DNA from 2 places in the Phenylobacterium sp. LH3H17 genome. Region 2 is predicted to be linked to the other one. Evidence: predicted binding sites of a transcription regulator. Region 2 holds the regulator's gene; the other holds the start of a gene.

Region 1 (8,570 bases), 470 kb from region 2:
CTTGGGGGCTTCGACGATGGCGGCTTCGGTGGTGATCAGCAGGCCGGCGACCGAGGCCGCGTCCTGCAGAGCCGTCCGAACCACCTTGGCGGGGTCGATGACGCCGGCCGCGACCAGATCGACATATTCCTCGGTCTGGGCGTTGAAGCCGAAGGTCGGCGACGGGTTTTCCAGCACCTTGCCGACCACGATCGAGCCTTCGACCCCGGCGTTTTCCGAGATCTGACGGATCGGGGCCTGCAGGGCGCGGCGCACGATGGCCACGCCGGCTTCCTGGTCGTCATTGTCGCCCTTGAAACCGTCGAGAACCTTCGAGGCCTTGAGCAGGGCGACGCCGCCGCCGGGGACGATGCCTTCTTCCACGGCCGCGCGGGTCGCGTTCAGGGCGTCGTCGACGCGGTCCTTCTTTTCCTTCACTTCGACTTCCGTCGCGCCGCCGACACGGATCACCGCGACGCCGCCGGCCAGCTTGGCCAGACGCTCTTGCAGCTTTTCCTTGTCGTAGTCCGAGGTGGTGTCCTCGATCTGACGCTTGATCTGGGCGATGCGGCCTTCGATCGCGTCCTTGGCGCCGACGCCGTCGACGATGGTGGTGTCGTCCTTGGTGATCGAGACCTTCTTGGCGCGGCCGAGCATGTCGATCGTGACGTTCTCGAGCTTGATGCCCAGGTCTTCGCTGATCAGTTCACCGCCCGTGAGGATGGCGAGGTCTTCCAGCATGGCCTTGCGGCGATCGCCGAAGCCCGGAGCCTTGACGGCCGCGACCTTCAGGCCGCCGCGCAGCTTGTTGACCACCAGGGTGGCCAGGGCTTCGCCCTCGACGTCCTCGGCGATGATCAGCAGCGGACGGCCCGACTGGACCACCGCTTCCAGCACCGGCAGCAGGGGCTGCAGCGAGGAGACTTTCTTTTCGAAGAGCAGGATGAGAGGCTCTTCAAGTTCGACCTCCATCTTGTCGGCGTTGGTGATGAAGTACGGCGACAGGTAGCCGCGGTCGAACTGCATCCCTTCGACGACGTCCAGCTCGGTCTCGAGGCTCTTGGCCTCTTCCACCGTGATGACGCCTTCGTTGCCGACCTTGGCCATGGCCTTGGCGATCATCTCACCGACTTCGGTGTCGCCGTTGGCGGAGATGGTGCCGACCTGGGCGATCTCGGCGTTGGTGGTGACCTTGCGGGAGGTCGACTTGATCTCTTCGATCACCTTGAGCACGGCCTTGTCGACGCCGCGCTTCAGGTCCATCGGGTTCATGCCGGCCGCGACCGACTTGAGGCCTTCCACGACGATGGCTTGCGCCAGGACCGTGGCGGTGGTGGTGCCGTCGCCGGCCTTGTCGTTGGTCTTGGAGGCGACTTCGCGGATCAGCTGGGCGCCGAGGTTCTCGAAGCGGTCAGCCAGCTCGATTTCCTTGGCGACGGAAACGCCGTCCTTGGTCGAACGCGGGGCGCCGAACGACTTCTCGATGACCACGTTGCGGCCCTTGGGGCCTAGGGTCACCTTGACGGCGTTGGCGAGGATGTTGACGCCGCGCAGCATGCGGTCGCGCGCGTCGGAAGCGAAATAGACGTCTTTAGCGGCCATTTTCCTGCTCTTTCAGAGGGATGTTGATGGGGGGAAGGGGGTCCGTGCGGGTTACTCGACCACGCCCAGGACGTCGCTTTCCTTCATGATCAGGAGGTCCTGACCGTCGATCTTGATCTCGGTGCCGGACCACTTGCCGAACAGGATCTTGTCGCCCTTCTTGACGTCCAGCGGCTGAATCTTGCCGTTGTCGTCGCGCGCGCCGGGGCCGACGGCGATGATCTCGCCTTCCTGCGGCTTCTCCTTGGCGGTGTCGGGGATGATGATCCCGCCCTTGGTCTTTTCTTCTTCCTCGACGCGCTTCACGAGGACGCGGTCTCCCAGAGGACGAAACGCCATATCTTTAAGTCTCCGTTCGGGACGGTTGAAAATGCTGTGGTCGAAGCGCTTGGGGCAGGGCCGTTAGCAGCCGGCGCCCCTGAGTGCTAACGCCGGGCTGGAGGTAGGCTCGAGGGGCCGCCAAGTCAAGCTCAGCCAGGGAAATGGATTCGGCTTTGTGCCCGCCTGCCCGGCCAGATAGGGTCGCGGCGAGGGAATTTGAACCAGGAGTATTTCCATGCACCGCGTCATTGCGATCGCCGTCCTATCCGCCATGGCCGCCGCCGGCGCCGCCCAGGCCGAGACCTGGAAGCCCTATGGGACGCCCAGCGAAAAGGGCATCCAGTGGGCCTACGACGCCGACTACAGCTACCGCGACACCCAGACCGGCCGGGTGGTGGTCTTGCAGGCGATCAGCAAGCCGGGTGCCGAGCCGCGGCTGGGTCCCTCCGCCCCGGGCAAGCCGGACGGCGTGGGCAACGTCGTGGCGCTGGACTGCAAGGGCAAGACCCTGATCATGATGGGGTCCTACACCCCCTCCAAGCCGCTGGAGCTGTCGGCCAACTGGCGCACGGGCAACACCGTCCCCGCCAAGAGCGCCGACGACCGCGCCCTGCTCGCCGCGGCCTGTGCCGGGGCGGACCAGCTTGCGTCGAAATAGGCCGCGCTGCTGACAGGATCTGGCGCGCGAGGACCTAGGCTCGCGGCCAACGGAGACGTGAGGATCCCATGCTCGACCACATCGGCCTGACCGTCAGCGATTTCGCCAGGGCGCGCGCCTTCTTCGACGCCGCCCTGGCGCCCCTCGGCATCGCCAAGGTCATGGAGGTGTCTCCGGAGCTGACCGGCGGTGAGAATCACATGGGCTATGGCTCGGAGGGCCGGCCCTATTTCTGGATCGGGACCGGCGGCCCTCCGACGGGGCGGCTGCACGTGGCCTTCGCCGCCGGCGACCGGGCCAAGGTGGACGCCTTCTACGCTGCGGCCCTGGCGGCGGGCGGAACCGACAACGGACCGCCCGGCGTGCGCGCCCACTACCACCCGAACTATTACGGCGCATTCGTCCTGGATCCCGATGGCCACAACATCGAGGCGGTCTGTCACGCGCCTCAGTAAATCTGTCAGAAGCTTAACTGGCGTCCCGCGCCGCGGGTCACTATCTCCCGCGGCATGATGATCTTGCTGAAATTGGCCCCCGCGATCGCCATCCTGCTGATGTCCAGCGCGGCGATCGTCCTGACCCTGCCGGCGCCCCTCTACGCCTGAGCCGGACGTCCCCGGCGGACGCCCGCAGGCATGGGGTATAATCGACCGGTCGGCGCATGCGATCGGGGGTTCTCATGGATGGACGGCTGGTGATCGTCACCGGGTCGCCGGGGGTGGGCAAGAGCACCCTGGCGCGGCGCCTGGCCAGGGACTGGCCGGCCGAGGCGGCCCTCCACCTCCATTCCGACGACATGTGGACCTGGTTCGCCAAGGGCTACATCCCACCCTGGAAGCCGGAATCCCACGACCAGAACGTCGTGGTCACCCGCGCCATGGCGGCCGCCGCCACGACCTTGGCCCAGGTCTATCCCGTCGTCTTCGACGGCATTGTGGGACCGTGGTTCCTGCAGTTCTTCCGCGAGGCCGCCCAGGGGGCCGGGGTGCGGCTCGACTACCTGGTCCTGCGCCCCGACCGGGCCACCGCCGTCGCCCGCGGGACGGGGCGGGAGGGTCACCCCATGCGCGACGAGCAGGTCATCGGCTCGATGTGGGACCAGTTCGCCGACCTGGGCGGCCTCGAGCCACACGTGCTGGACACCACCGGGCTGGAGTTGAAGGCCAGCGTCGAACTGGCCCTCGACGCCCTGGCTTCGGGCCGGTTGCGGGTGGACTGAGCGGCGCGCCCGCTCTCCCGCTCGGACATTTACAGCGAAAAATTAAAACGCTTGTTTGATCTCAACTCAGTATCAGGGCAAAACTGTCGGCCTATCATTTCGGGCGCGAGGCGGCTGCCCGACGACCAGGGCGCCGCGACGCGGGGTCCGATCTCAACAACCGCTATGGGAGAGACAAGATGACCATGACCGCGGACCGGGCGGATTCCAGCTTCAAGCTGAACCCGATGGACGACCTGAACGACCTGCGGATGTCCGAAAAGGCGCTGCCGCTGCTCAACAAGGTGAAGGCGTTCATCAAGGACGTCGTCGAGCCGATGAGCGAGGAATTCCACCGCCTGGGCGAAGGCAACCCGAACATCTGGTCCTACGCGCCCGGCCAGCTCGAAGTGCTGGAAGCCGCCAAGGACAAGGCCAAGGCCGCGGGCCTGTGGAACTTCTTCCTGCCCAACGCCGAGACCGGCGAGGGCCTGTCGAATCTGGACTACGCCTATATCGCCGTGGAGCTGGGCAAGAACCGCCTGGCCTCCGAGACCATGAACTGCGCCGCGCCGGACACCGGCAACATGGAGGTCCTGGAGCGCGTCGGCACCGCGGCCCAGAAGAAGCAATGGCTGGAGCCGCTGCTGGAGGGCAAGATCCGCTCGGCCTTCGCCATGACCGAGCTGAACTCCGCCTCCTCGGACGCCAAGAACGTCAACACCCGCGCCACCCTGGTGGGCGACGAGTACGTGATCAACGGCGAGAAGCACTACATCTCCGGCGCCGGCGATCCGCGCTGCAAGATCATGATCACCATGGTCCAGACCAGCCCGGACGGTCCGCCCAACCTGCGCCAGTCGCAGATCCTGGTCCCCACCGACGCGCCCGGCGTGAGGATCGTCGGTCCGCAGCACGTGTTCGGCGATCCTGACGCGCCGCACGGTCACATGCACATCATCTTCGACAATGTGCGCGTGCCGGCGTCGAACATGCTGTTGGGCGAGGGCCGGGGCTTCGAGATCAGCCAGCTCCGCCTGGGCCCGGGCCGCATCCACCATTGCATGCGCGCCATCGGCTCGGCCGAGAAGGCCCTGGATCTGATGGTCACCCGCGGCCTGACCCGCGAGGCTTTCGGCAAGCCCCTCGTCCAACTGGGCGGCAATATCGAGATCATCAGCCGCGCCCGCATCGACATCGAGGCCATGCGCCTGATGGTGCTCAAGGCCGCCAAGGCCATGGACGTCCTGGGCAATCAGGAAGCCCGCATCTGGATCCACATGGTCAAGGCCATGGTGCCCGAGCGGGTCTGCCAGATCATCGACCAGGCCATCCAGATGCACGGCGCGCTCGGCGTGTCGCAGCATACCCCGCTCGCCAAGATGTACGCCAACACCCGCACCCTGCGGATCGCCGACGGTCCCGATGAGGTCCACCACATGGTCGTGGGCCGCAACGAGCTGCGCCAGTATCGCGAGATGCCGGCCGATCCGTCCACCGCCGCGGTCTTCCGTAACTAGGCTCCGGGCTGTTTGCCCGGATTTTGAACAGGCCCCCGCGTTGAGACACACGCGGGGGCCTTTGTCTGTCGCGAGACGGCTCATCCCGGTGTAGGGGCGAAGCCCATGACCCAGCCCTTCCGTATCCGCCGCCTCGACGCCGCAGAGACCCGAGCCGCCGCCCCGGCCCTGGCGGTCATCCTCAAGGACTGCGTGGAGGGCGGGGCCTCGGTCTCGTTCATGGCCGATCTGACCCTGGCCGACGCCCTGGAATTCTGGACCGGCGTCGCGCAGGCCCAGGCCGAAGACGGCCGCGCGGTGATCGTGGCCGAGGACGACGAGGGCCTAGTCGGCGTCGTCGAGGTGATCCCTGCGGGTCCGCCCAATCAACCGCACCGGGGCGACGTCGCCAAGATGCTGGTCCACCGCCGCGGCCGTCGCCGGGGCGTGGGCGAGGCGCTGATGCGCGCCGCCGAGCAGGCGGGCCGCGACCTGGGCAAGAGCCTGCTGACCCTCGACACGGTGGAGGGCGAGGCCGCCGAGCGGCTCTACGCCAGGCTGGGCTGGGTGCGGGTGGGCGTCATTCCCCGCTACGCCCTGATGCCTGACGGCCGGCCGTGCGGCACGGTGGTCTTCTACAAAGACATCTGAGCCGCACAATCTCGACGGTTCCGCTTGTTCGGGTGTAGATGAGGTCGTGCTCCAGGCGCGGCCGGGTCGATCCGTCGTCGTGATCCCCAGCCAGCCCCGCCGCGGACGGCGGACCTGGAGCCATCGCCTTCCTCCGGAAGGTGCGCGGGCGGACCCGCACATTTTCGCGCGCGAAGCGCAGCAGATCCGCGAGCGGGGGTGGCCTGTGTCCACTCCATAGGGCGCGGGTCGCAACCCGGAGGACGACCCAAGTGAATATTCTCGCGGCCATTTTCATCGTGGTGATGGCCTTCATCACCGCCACCCTGTCAGGCGTCTTCGGCATGGCCGGCGGCCTGGTGCTGATGGGGGCGCTGGCCCTGGTCCTGCCGGTCTCGGCGGCCTTCGTCACCCACGGAATCCTGCAGCTCTTCGCCAACGGCTGGCGCGCGGTGCTGCACGCCCGTCACGTGCGCTGGGACATCGTCGGCTGGTATGCGGCGGCCTCCCTGCTGGCTGGTCTGCTGGTGGCGCTGATCTCCTTCGTGCCGTCCAAGGGCCTGCTCTACCTGGCGCTGGGCCTGGTGCCGGGCCTGGTTTGGCTGCCGAAGACCTGGCTGCGGCTGGACGCGGCCAGGCCGGCTCACGCCTTCACCTCAGGCCTCATGGTGACCGGCCTCAACCTGCTCGCGGGCGTGGCGGGGCCGCTGCTCGACGTCTTCTTCGTGCGCACGGTGCTCACCCGCCACGCCATCGTCGCCACCAAGGCCGCCACCCAGGTCTTCGCCCACCTGGCCAAGATCGTCGTCTATGGCGCGCCCCTGCTGACCACGCCCAACCAGGACATGCCGCCCTGGCAGCTGTTCGCCGTCGCCATCCCCCTCTCCATGGGTGGCACATGGGTGGGCGGCAAGATCCTCGACCGCATGAGCGATGTGGACTTCAAGTCCTGGACAAAGTGGATCGTGACCGGGGTGGGCGTCGTCTATCTGATCCAGGCCGCTCAACTGTTCATGCGAGGCGGCGGATGAAGATCGAACCCAAGGTCCTGGAGAACCGCTTCGTGCGGCTCGAGCCCATGGCCGAGGTCCACAAGGAAGACCTGCGCGCGGCCTGCTCAGCCGATCCGGCGACGTTCCACGACCTCTATCCCTACTCGATGCTGGGCGAGGCCTTCGATGCGCGCTGGAACAACCAGATGCCCCGCGACCGCGCCACCGGCGCCTGGATGCACTACGCCGTGGTGGTCGACGGCCGCTGCATCGGCATGACCTGCTTCATCGGGGCCGACCCCGTGAACGCCGCGGTCGAGGTGGGCGGCACCTACTACCACCCCGACTTCCGCGGCGGGGCGACCAACCCGGCGGCCAAGCGGCTGATGATGGGCGAGGCCTTCGAGACCGGCGCGCGGCGAGTGGTCTACCGCGTCGACGCCATCAACGCCCGCTCCCGCGCCGCGGTGCTGAAGATGGGCGCGGTGCAGGAGGGGATCTTCCGCAAGGATCGCCTCACCTGGACCGGCCGCATCCGCGACACCGTGATCTTCTCGATCCTCGACGACGAATGGCCGGACGTCCGTGATCGCCTGGACGCCCGGCTGGCGGCCTTCGCCTAGGCGCTGGCCGCCGTCCGTTCCGCCGCGGCGGGGAAGAACACCTCGCCGGCGTGTTCGGCGACTTCCTGGGCGGTGTAGGGCCGGCCGGGCTGGAAGCCGTCGGTCTGCAGCATCTTGATCTCCCGCACCCCGCGCGACGAGACGCCCAGCACCTTGCCGGTGTGGTCGGCGGCCAGGTCGGAAACCATGTAGAGCACGCCCGGCGCGATGTTCTCCGGCAGGCTCATGGCGTCCGGCTCCTTGCCTTGGCGGCCGGGCAGGTCGGAGGTCATGCGGGTGAAGGCGCCCGGCGCCAGGCCCATGACCCGGATGCCGTACTTGCGCCCCTCGATGGAGAGCACGCGCATGAAGCCGTAAATGCCGGCCTTGGCCGCCCCGTAGTTGGACTGGCCGAAATTGCCGTAGAGGCCCGAGGTCGAACTGGTCATGACGATGACCCCCGGCTTGCCGTTGTCCTTCATCCATTTCCACACCGGCATGGTGCAGCAATAGGTGCCCTTCAGGTGGACCTTCACCACCAGGTCCCAGTCCTGCTCGGAGGTGTTGGCGAAGGTCTTGTCGCGCAGGATGCCGGCGTTGCAGACCAGGATGTCGATCTGGCCGAAGTTGTCCAAGGCGGTCTTGGCGATCCGCTCGCCGCCGTCCATGGTCGAGACGTCGTCGCCGTTGGCCACGGCCTTGCCGCCGGCCGCCACGATCTCGTCCACCACCTTCTGGGCCGCCGCGCTGGTTCCCGAACCCGACCCGTCGCGCGATCCGCCCAGGTCGTTCACCACGACCGAGGCGCCCTCCTTGGCGAACAGCTTGGCGTAGGCCTCGCCCAGACCGCCCCCGGCGCCCGTGACAATCGCCACCTTCCCATCCAACAGACCCATGACGTCGCTCCCGAATGATCTAATTATGGCGCCATCATTGGGCCCGGTATGGACGCTGGCAAGCGTCCAGCAACCGCGCCACGGGGGAAAACGACATGATCCGCGCCATCGTTCTTGCGGCCGGGCTGGCCGCCGCCGCCCAGGCCCCGGCCTACGCCCAGGAGCCGGGCCCGCGCATCGCCCCGTCGCTCGC
Region 2 (8,570 bases):
GCCATGTCGGCCAGGCTGGCGGCCACCCGCGAGCCGCCCTCGAAGAACACCAGGGTGGCGCGGATTCCGGCCAGTTCCTCGAAGAAGGTGCGCCGCGCGGCGCTCTTGGGCGGTGGGAAGCCCGCGAACAGGAAGCGGTCGGTGGGCAATCCGGCCACGGACAGCCCCGCCAGCAGGGCCGAGGCGCCGGGGATCGGATAGACGGCCGAGCCTTGGGCGATCGCCTCGCGCACCAGCAGGAAGCCGGGATCGGAGACCAGAGGCGTGCCGGCGTCCGACACCAGGGCCACCCGGCCGCCATCGGCGAGGACGGCGAGCGCCTTGGGACCGGCCCGCTCGGCGGCGTGCTCGTCATAGCGCTCGAGCTTCTTGGAGAGGCCGAAGGCGTGGAGCAGCTTGCCCGCCACCCGGGTGTCCTCGGCCAGGACCAGGTCGGCGGCGGCGAGCACGTCGAGGGCCCGAAGGGTGATGTCGCGCAGGTTGCCGATGGGCGTGGCCACCACATAGAGGCCGGGCGCGAGCGGCGCGTCAGAGAGCTGCGGCGGTGGGGGATGGCGCGACATGGGCAAGGCTTCGCCGCTCAGGCCGCGGAAGGCAAGCCCGATCAGGGGGCCGGCGGCGGTCCGGTATGGGCCTGGGTCCAGTCCAGGATCTCCTGCTGCCAGGCCATCCAGTTCTGGGGCTTGAGCACCCAGTGGTTCTCGTCCGGCACGTGGACGAAGCGGCTCTCGATTCCCTTGCGCTGCAGGGCCGAGAACGTAGCCAGGCCCTGCTCCACCGGCACGCGGAAGTCGCGCGAGCCGTGCAGGACCAGCATCGGCTTCTTCCAGTCGGCCACGTAGGCGTTGGGGGTGAAGGCGGCGTAGACCTCCGGCCGCTCCCAGGCGGGGCCGCCGAACTCGCTGACGAAATTGGCCGTGTCCATGGCGTTCATCATCTGGGCCACGTCGAACACGCCGGCGTGGTTCACCAGGCAGCGCCAGGGCCCGTTCCAGCGTCCGGCGATCAGGTTGACCATGTAACCGCCGTAGGACGCGCCGACCGCGCAGGCCCGGTCACCGTCCATCCAGGGATTGGCCGCCAGGGCCGCGGTCCAGCCCTTCTGCAGGTCTTCCAGCGGCCGGTCGCCCCAATGGTTGGTGATCGAATCGGTGAAGGCCTGGCCGAATCCAGGGGAGCCGTGGAAGTTGACCATCACCACGCCATAGCCGGCGGCGGCATAGACCTGCGGGTTCCAGCGGTAGCTCCAGCCGTCGGTCCAGGGCGACTTGGGGCCGCCGTGGATGAGGTAGACTACGGGGTATCGCCGCCCCTCCACATAGCCCGCCGGCTTGAACACCCAGCCCTGCACCGGCTCGCCGTTCCAGCCCGGGAAGGTGAATACCTCGGCCTTCGGCAGGTCCAGACCGGTCAGGGCTGCGGCGTTGTGATCGGTCAGGGCGCGGCCGCCTTCGACGATCTGGGTCGGGCCCTGGAAGCTCTCGTGCGTTAGGACCAGCCGCCCCCGCGCCTCGTCGAAGCCGGCGACGGTTCCGGTTCCGCTGACCGCGGCGACGGCTCCCGATCGGACCTCGATGCGGAACAGCTTCTGCTGCCCGTTCTCCGCTGCGGTGGCGTAGAGCGCCCTGCCGTCCGAGCTCCACCTGAGGCTGCCCGGGCCGCGATCCCAGTCTCCGGCGATGGTGCGGGGATTGGACCCGTCGGCGTCGGCCACCACGATCGCCGGCTGGTCGCCGCCGACGTTCTCGCGACGCCCCGCCAGCCAGGCCAGGCGCCGGCCGTCGGGAGAGATGGCCGGGGCGTAGTCAGGCGCGCGGTTGGCCTGGGTGAGGTTTGCCGGCGCGCCGCCGGCGAGGGCCACGCGGAACAGGTCGGCGTTGTCGGTGAAGGCCTCGGCCGCGCCCTGGTTCTGGGCCTGGAAGACCACGTGGCTACCGCTGATGACGAAGGCGTCGTCGCCGCCCAGCGGCCGCGACGGGATGTCGCCGTCGAAGCCGGGCGTGAGGTCGCGCGGCGCGCCCTGCGCCAGGCCCGAGCCGTTGAGGGGCTGGACGAACAGGTGGCTGCGCCGCCCGTCGTTCCACGTGTCCCACGGCCGCAGGGGCAGGCGGTCATAGGCGCGGACCGTCGACTTGCTGTCGGCCTGGGCCTTCAGGCGGTCGCGGGTGCAGGCGAGGTCGGAACAGTCCAGGAAGACCGCCGCAGCCAGGACTAGGTCGCGGCCGTCGGCCGAGATGCGGAAATGGGTGACGTCCACAGGGAGGCTGGTCACCTGCGCCGCCGCCTGGCCGTCGCGGTCGGCGCGCCAGACCTGGTTGGAGCCGCCCCGGCTCGACAGGAAGTAGATGGATCCATCCGGCGCCCAGCGGCCCGAGCTCGCCCCGCCATCGGAGACGGCAAGCCGGCGGCGCGACCCGTCGGGCTCGATCACCCAGAGGGCCGTGGCGCCGCGGTTGCCGGCCCAGTCGGTGGCGCGGACATTGTAGAGGACGCGCCGGGCGTCCGGCGACAGGCGGGGGTCCGAGACCCGGTCCATAAGGGCGAGTTGGGTCAGGCCCAGTCCGCCGGCGGCGCTTGGCTTGGCCGCCGGGGCCGCGGCCGGAGCCTGGGCCGACGCCGCGCCGCCCGACAGGACGAGCGCCGCCGCCATCGCCAGAGCCCAGTTCGCCATGTCGTCCCCCTTCGAGTTTCCGCGCAACCTAGGCTCGTCGCGGCGTCGAAGCCAAGTCGCAGGGTCAGCTCGCCAGCCGGCCGGTGAGGTGGTCCAGCAGCAGGCGGCCAGCGGCTGTGGCCCGCAGGCGAAGGCTATCGTCCGCGATCAGGCCGGCGGCGACCAGGGAGGCCACCTCGGGGTGATCGGGCGAGAGTCCCAGGGCCGCCACCTCGGCGAAGGCCACGCCCGGCCCGATCCGCAGGCCCGACAGCAGCCGCTCCTCGGCGGTCTGACGCGGATCGAGGGTCTCGCGGGTGGCGAAGCCGGTCCCGGCCGCGGCGACGGCGGCGATGTAGTCGGCGGGCCTGGCCTGGGCGCAGGTGGCGACGCGTCGGCCCTGCAGCGTCAGGCGCCCATGGGCCCCAGGACCCACGCCCACATAGTCTGCGCCGGTCCAGTAGACTAGGTTGTGGCGCGAGCGGGCGGCGGACCCGCGCGCATGGTTGGAGACCTCATAGGCCTCGAAGCCCGCGGCTTCCAGGACCTGCTGGGTGGTCTCGAACAGATCCGCGGCGGTGTCCTCGCCCGGCGGGACCAGGGTCCCGCGCCGCACCGCCCGGTCGAAGGCGGTGCCGGTTTCGATGGTCAGCTGGTAGGGCGAGATGTGCTCCGCGCCCAGCTTGATCGCCGCCTGGAGCTCCTCGGCCCAGGCGAGCGGGGTCTGGCCGGGGCGGGCGTAGATCAGGTCCAGGGACAGCCGTGGGAAGGTCCTGGCGGCGACCTCGGCCGCGCGCAGCGCCTGGGCCGCATCGTGGTTGCGGCCAAGCAGCTTGAGCGCGTCGTCGTGCAGAGACTGCAGGCCGAGCGACAGCCGGTCCACACCCGCGGCCGCGAAGCCCGCGAACCGGTCGGCCTCGGCGTCGGTGGGATTGGCCTCGAGGGTGACCTCGATGTCGTCGGCGGGCGTCCAGAGCCGCTTGGCGAGCGCCACGATCTCACCTGCCCAGTCCGGGTCCATCAGCGAGGGCGTGCCGCCGCCCAGGAAGACCGAGACCAGTTCACGCGGGCCGGTCAGCTCGCGCTGGGCGGCGAGGTCGGCGCAGATCGCCTGGACCAGCCGCGCCTGCTCCTCGTCGCGGCCTCGCGCGCGGACGACGTTGAAGTCGCAATAGGGGCAGATGCGGGCGCAATAGGGCCAGTGGACATAAACGCCCAGCGGCGGGGCGGGGCTCAAGTCAGGGCGGCCTTGAGCTTGGCGAAGGCCCGCGCCCGATGGCTGTCGGCGTCCTTCACCTCGGGGTCGAGCTCGCCATAGGTGACGTCATGGCCGAGCGCCTGGAAGATCGGATCATAGCCGTGGCCCCGGTCGCCGCGGCCGGGGAAGACCAGGGTCCCGTCCACCCGGCCCTCGACCACCACCGCCGGTCCGTCCGGCCAGGCGACGGCGAGCGCGCAGGTGAACCAGGCGCCGCGATCCTCGCTTCCGGTCTCCTCCAGACGTTCCTCGACCTTGCGCATGGCGGCGGCGAAATCCTTGTCCGGGCCGCCCCAGCGCGCCGAGAAGATGCCCGGCTGGCCGTCCAGGGCCGCCACCGACAGCCCAGAATCGTCGGCCAGGGCGATCAGCCCAGAGGCCTCGGCCGCCGCGCGGGCCTTCAGCAGGGCGTTGCCGGTGAAGGTGGCCTCGGTCTCCTCGGGCTCCGGCAGGCCGAGGCTTCCGGCCGTGACCAGCTCGAAGCGATTGTCGAGGATGGCCGCCAGTTCGCGCGCCTTGCCGGGATTATGGGTGGCGACCACCAGCTTGGCGCCGGGTTCGAGCTTGAGGGCCATGGAGGACTCCGGGACAGGATGGCCGCGAACCATAGGCGAGGCCGGGTCCGCCCGCCATGCCGCCGGCCGCGGCGCTTCTGCTGCATTGCGAAAAGTTCATAATGTTACGTCGATTTAATATCGATAATCGATAATTAGATTGATCGAAAAGCGATGTGGTCCTATTCATGCTGCTCAGAAGGGCGCGACAAATGTTGCGTCGCACAATGAGACAGGAGATTGAAAATGTTCTCTTCCATGATGAGCGCGATGGACCGGGTCCTGATGATGGCGGTCGTGGTTATGGCGGCGGTTCCGACCGTGGCCGTGGTGGCGCAGCGCCTGATCGCCTAGTCTGGCGCCTTCGCTTTCGACGGAGGGCCGCGATGCGCGCCTTGGGACCCGGCTCGGTGTCGAGCTTCCTGAAGACCATCCTGGACGTGGTGTTCTTCGCCCTTTGGGCGGGGGTGATCCTGGTGGGCGTGTTGATGTTGCTGGCTCTGCTCCTAAGCTTCAATCCGGAGCTGATCGACAGCATCTCGATCCGCGCCGGCGCCGCGGAGATCGCCAATCTCGGCCCCGTGATGGTGGGCGGATTGGCGGCTGCGGCGCTCTACATGACCGGTGTCCTGTTCATCGTCGATCGGCTGCGGCGGATCTTCATGACCCTGACGGCCGGAGACCCCTTCCACCCCGACAATGTGCGGCGCCTGCGGGTGATCGGCCTGATCCTGGCCGGCCTGGAACTGCTCCGCTACGCCGTCTGGGCCGTGGGCGCCTGGCTGCTGCCCGGCGCCAATGAGGTCGAACCCAATTTCAGCCTGACCGCCTGGTTCTCGGTCCTGGTGGTCTTCGTACTTGCGGAGGTGTTCCGCGAGGGTGCGCGGCTGCGCCGCGAAGCGGAACTGACGATCTGACATGCCGATCCGTGTAAACCTCGACCGCGTGCTGCTGGAGCGGCGGATGTCGCTGACCGAGCTTGCCGACCGGGCCGGCGTGACCATCGCCAACCTGTCGATCCTCAAGACCGGCAAGGCGCGCGCGGTGCGCTTCTCGACCCTCTCGGCCCTGTGCCGTGAACTCGACTGCCGGCCAGGTGACCTGCTCGACTACGAGCCCGGGCCCGACGACGGTCCCGGCGACGACGACGGCTTCTAGGTCGCTATACGCCCGAAGAAATTGCAGCGCACCCGTCAAAAATGCCGATCTAACCATTGATAAGTTAGGACTCTGCTCATATGTGCGCTGCAACAATTGCTGCATTGCACACAAGGAGCTGCATCATGGCTCACGCCATTGAGACCTTCATCGTCAAGCTGATGGGCCCGTTCGCCCGCGAAATCGCCCGCGGCGGCTCGTACCGCTACCCGCTGTTCGGGTTCTAAGACCGCTCGTTCCTCCCCTTCTGGGGGAGGTGGCGCGGCGCCCTCTTTGGCGACGTTACGGAGGGGGCTGAAGCCCACGAGCAAGGGTCAAAGTCCCCCTCAGTCGGCTTCGCCGACAGCTCCCCCAGAAGGGGAGCATCTATGGGCGCAGCGAGTCCTCAGCCGCCCGTCGCGATCCTCTGCAGCTCGCAGAGCTCGCCGATGCCCTTGCGGGCCAGGGAGAACAGCGCCTCGAACTCGCCCTGGCTGAAGCCGCGCTTCTCGCCGGTGGCCTGGACCTCCACGATGTCGCCCGTGCCGGTCAGCACGAAGTTGGCGTCGGCCTCGGCGTTGGAATCCTCCTCGTATTCCAGGTCCAGGACCGGAACGCCCTTGAAGATCCCGCACGAGATCGCCGCCACCTGATCCAGGATCGGGTCCTTCACGATCAGGCCTTCCTCCATCAGGTATTTCGTCGCCACCCGCAGGGCCACCCAGGCGCCGGTGATCGCCGCCGTCCGCGTGCCGCCATCGGCCTGGATCACATCGCAGTCGATGGAGATCTGGCGCTCGCCGAGCGCTATGGGATCGACGATGGCGCGCATGGAGCGGCCGATCAGCCGTTGGATCTCCTGGGTGCGGCCCGACTGCTTGCCCTCCGAGGCTTCACGGCGGCCCCGTGTGTGGGTGGCGCGCGGCAGCATGCCGTATTCGGCGGTCACCCAGCCCTGGCCGCGGCCGCGCATGAAGCCCGGCACCCGGTCCTCGACGCTGGCGGTGATCAGCACCTTGGTGTGGCCGAAGGACGCCAGGCACGAGCCCTCCGCATAGCGGTTGACGCCCACCTCCAGGGTCACGGGACGGAGCAGGTCGGCGGTGCGGTCGGACGGGCGCATGGGAAACCTTGGCGATGGTGCTGGCGTCTTGCGCCGGCGGGCTTATCCTAGATCGAAGAGGTTCCGTCCATGGCTCGCAACGAGCACCGCCGCCTATCGTGACCAGTCCCCTGCTTTCACCCGGGCCTTCGCTCGCCGAACTGGACGCCCGCGCCCGCGATATTTTCCGCCGCGTGGTGGAGAGCTATCTGGAGACCGGCGACCCCGTGGGCTCGCGCACGCTCTCCAAGGGCGGGGTGCACCTGTCGCCCGCCTCGATCCGCAACACCATGCAGGACCTGACCCAGCTGGGCCTGCTGGGGGCGCCGCATGTGAGCGCCGGCCGCGCGCCGACCCATGCGGGCCTGAGGCTGTTCGTCGACGGCCTGCTGGAGGTGGGCGACGTGGCCGAGGACGACCGCCGCTCCATCGAGGCGCGCCTCACCGGCAAGGGCATGAACTTCGAGGAGGCGCTGAACGAGGCCACCGCGATCCTGTCGGGCCTGGCGGGCGGCGCCGGCGTGGTGGTGAGTCCGGTGCGCGACGCCGGGGTCAAGCACGTGGAGTTCGTCTCGCTCTCCGCCGACCAGGCCCTGGCGGTGATGGTGTTCGAGGACGGGGTGGTCGAGAACCGTCTGATGAAGCTGGCCGCCGGCGTCACCCCCAGCGCCCTGCAGGAAGCCTCGAATTTCATGAACGCGCGGCTGCGGGGCCGCACCCTCAACGAGGCCAAGGCCGAGGTGCGGCACGAGCTGGACACCGCGCGCAGCCAGTTGAACGAGATGACGGCGCGCCTGGTCGAGGAAGGCCTCGCCGGCTGGGGGGGCGGCGAAGGCGCCGAGCGGTCCCTGATCGTCCGCGGCCGCGCCAACCTGCTGCACGACCGCGAGGCCCTCGACGACCTGGAGCGGGTCCGCATGCTGTTCGACGATCTTGAACAAAAGGAACAGCTGATCGGTTTGCTGGACGACGTCCGGGAAGCCCAGGGCGTGCGGATCTTCATCGGCGCCGAAACGCGGCTGTTTTCGCTTTCGGGTTCCGCCGTGATCGCCGCGCCCTATATGACGGGCCAGCAAAAGGTGCTGGGCGCGATCGGCGTGATCGGGCCCGCGCGTCTCAACTATGCCCGGGTGATCCCGCTGGTGGACTATACCGCCCGCGTGCTCTCCCAGGTCGCTAACGGGTAAAGGATTGTAGATGTCCGACGATCAAACGCCGGCTGAAGACTTCGAACAGATCGCCGACGCTGCGGCCGACGAGCTCCTGGCCTTGCGGGCCGAGAACCAGGCGCTGAAGGACCAGGTCCTGCGCGTGGCCGCCGATGCGGAGAACACCAAGCGCCGGACGGAGCGCGAGGCCAATGACGCGCGCGCCTACGCCATCCAGAAATTCGCCCGCGACCTGCTGACGGTGTCCGACACCCTGTCGCGCGCCCTGACCACCCCGCCGGCCAGCGGCGAGCCGGCGGTGAACAATTTCGTGGTCGGCGTCGAGATGACCGAGAAGGCGCTGCAGACCGCCTTCGAGAACAACGGCCTGAAGAAGATCGATCCGGTCGCCGGCGCCAGGTTCGACCCCCACCAGCACCAGGCGGTGATGGAACAGGCCTCGCCGGACGTGGCCGCCGGCGGGGTGATCAACACCCTGCAGCCCGGCTACGAACTGCTGGGCCGGCTGATCCGTCCGGCCATGGTCGTGGTGGCCGCCAAGGGCTCCGGCGCCCAGGCCCCAGGCGGCGGCGACGCCCCGGCCAATCCCTATGCAGCCCAGGACGGCGAGGACTCTGGCGGCGCGGTCGACACCCGGGCGTAACGTCTGAGTTACTCCTTGTCCCGCAAGGGAAATTCCGGCCTCGGTCATTTGACCGTG

What was found. Region 2 encodes HrcA, which represses chaperone genes, less so after heat shock. Its sites were predicted from a motif close to GTTAGCANTCNNNNNNNNNGANTGCTAAC; they were not measured.
Region 1: the regulator HrcA is predicted to act here: its motif matches at 1,983-2,011, upstream of groES (co-chaperone GroES).

The regions. Positions count from the first base shown of each region.
Region 1 covers NZ_CP101283.1:3,959,955-3,968,524, reverse strand. The annotation lists gene groL (chaperonin GroEL) at 1-1,581, opposite strand, end outside; gene groES (co-chaperone GroES) at 1,633-1,920, opposite strand; gene M9M90_RS19585 (hypothetical protein) at 2,138-2,560, shown strand; gene M9M90_RS19580 (VOC family protein) at 2,629-3,015, shown strand; gene M9M90_RS19575 (AAA family ATPase) at 3,240-3,779, shown strand; gene M9M90_RS19570 (acyl-CoA dehydrogenase family protein) at 3,965-5,278, shown strand; gene M9M90_RS19565 (GNAT family N-acetyltransferase) at 5,384-5,908, shown strand; gene M9M90_RS19560 (sulfite exporter TauE/SafE family protein) at 6,160-6,918, shown strand; gene M9M90_RS19555 (GNAT family N-acetyltransferase) at 6,915-7,502, shown strand; gene M9M90_RS19550 (SDR family NAD(P)-dependent oxidoreductase) at 7,499-8,377, opposite strand; gene M9M90_RS19545 (alkyl sulfatase dimerization domain-containing protein) at 8,473-8,570, shown strand, end outside.
Region 2 covers NZ_CP101283.1:240,096-248,665, forward strand. The annotation lists gene rsmI (16S rRNA (cytidine(1402)-2'-O)-methyltransferase) at 1-563, opposite strand, end outside; gene M9M90_RS01215 (S9 family peptidase) at 605-2,671, opposite strand; gene hemW (radical SAM family heme chaperone HemW) at 2,736-3,887, opposite strand; gene rdgB (RdgB/HAM1 family non-canonical purine NTP pyrophosphatase) at 3,884-4,483, opposite strand; gene M9M90_RS01230 (DUF2975 domain-containing protein) at 4,849-5,379, shown strand; gene M9M90_RS01235 (helix-turn-helix transcriptional regulator) at 5,381-5,620, shown strand; gene rph (ribonuclease PH) at 6,006-6,722, opposite strand; gene hrcA (heat-inducible transcriptional repressor HrcA) at 6,737-7,888, shown strand; gene grpE (nucleotide exchange factor GrpE) at 7,899-8,513, shown strand.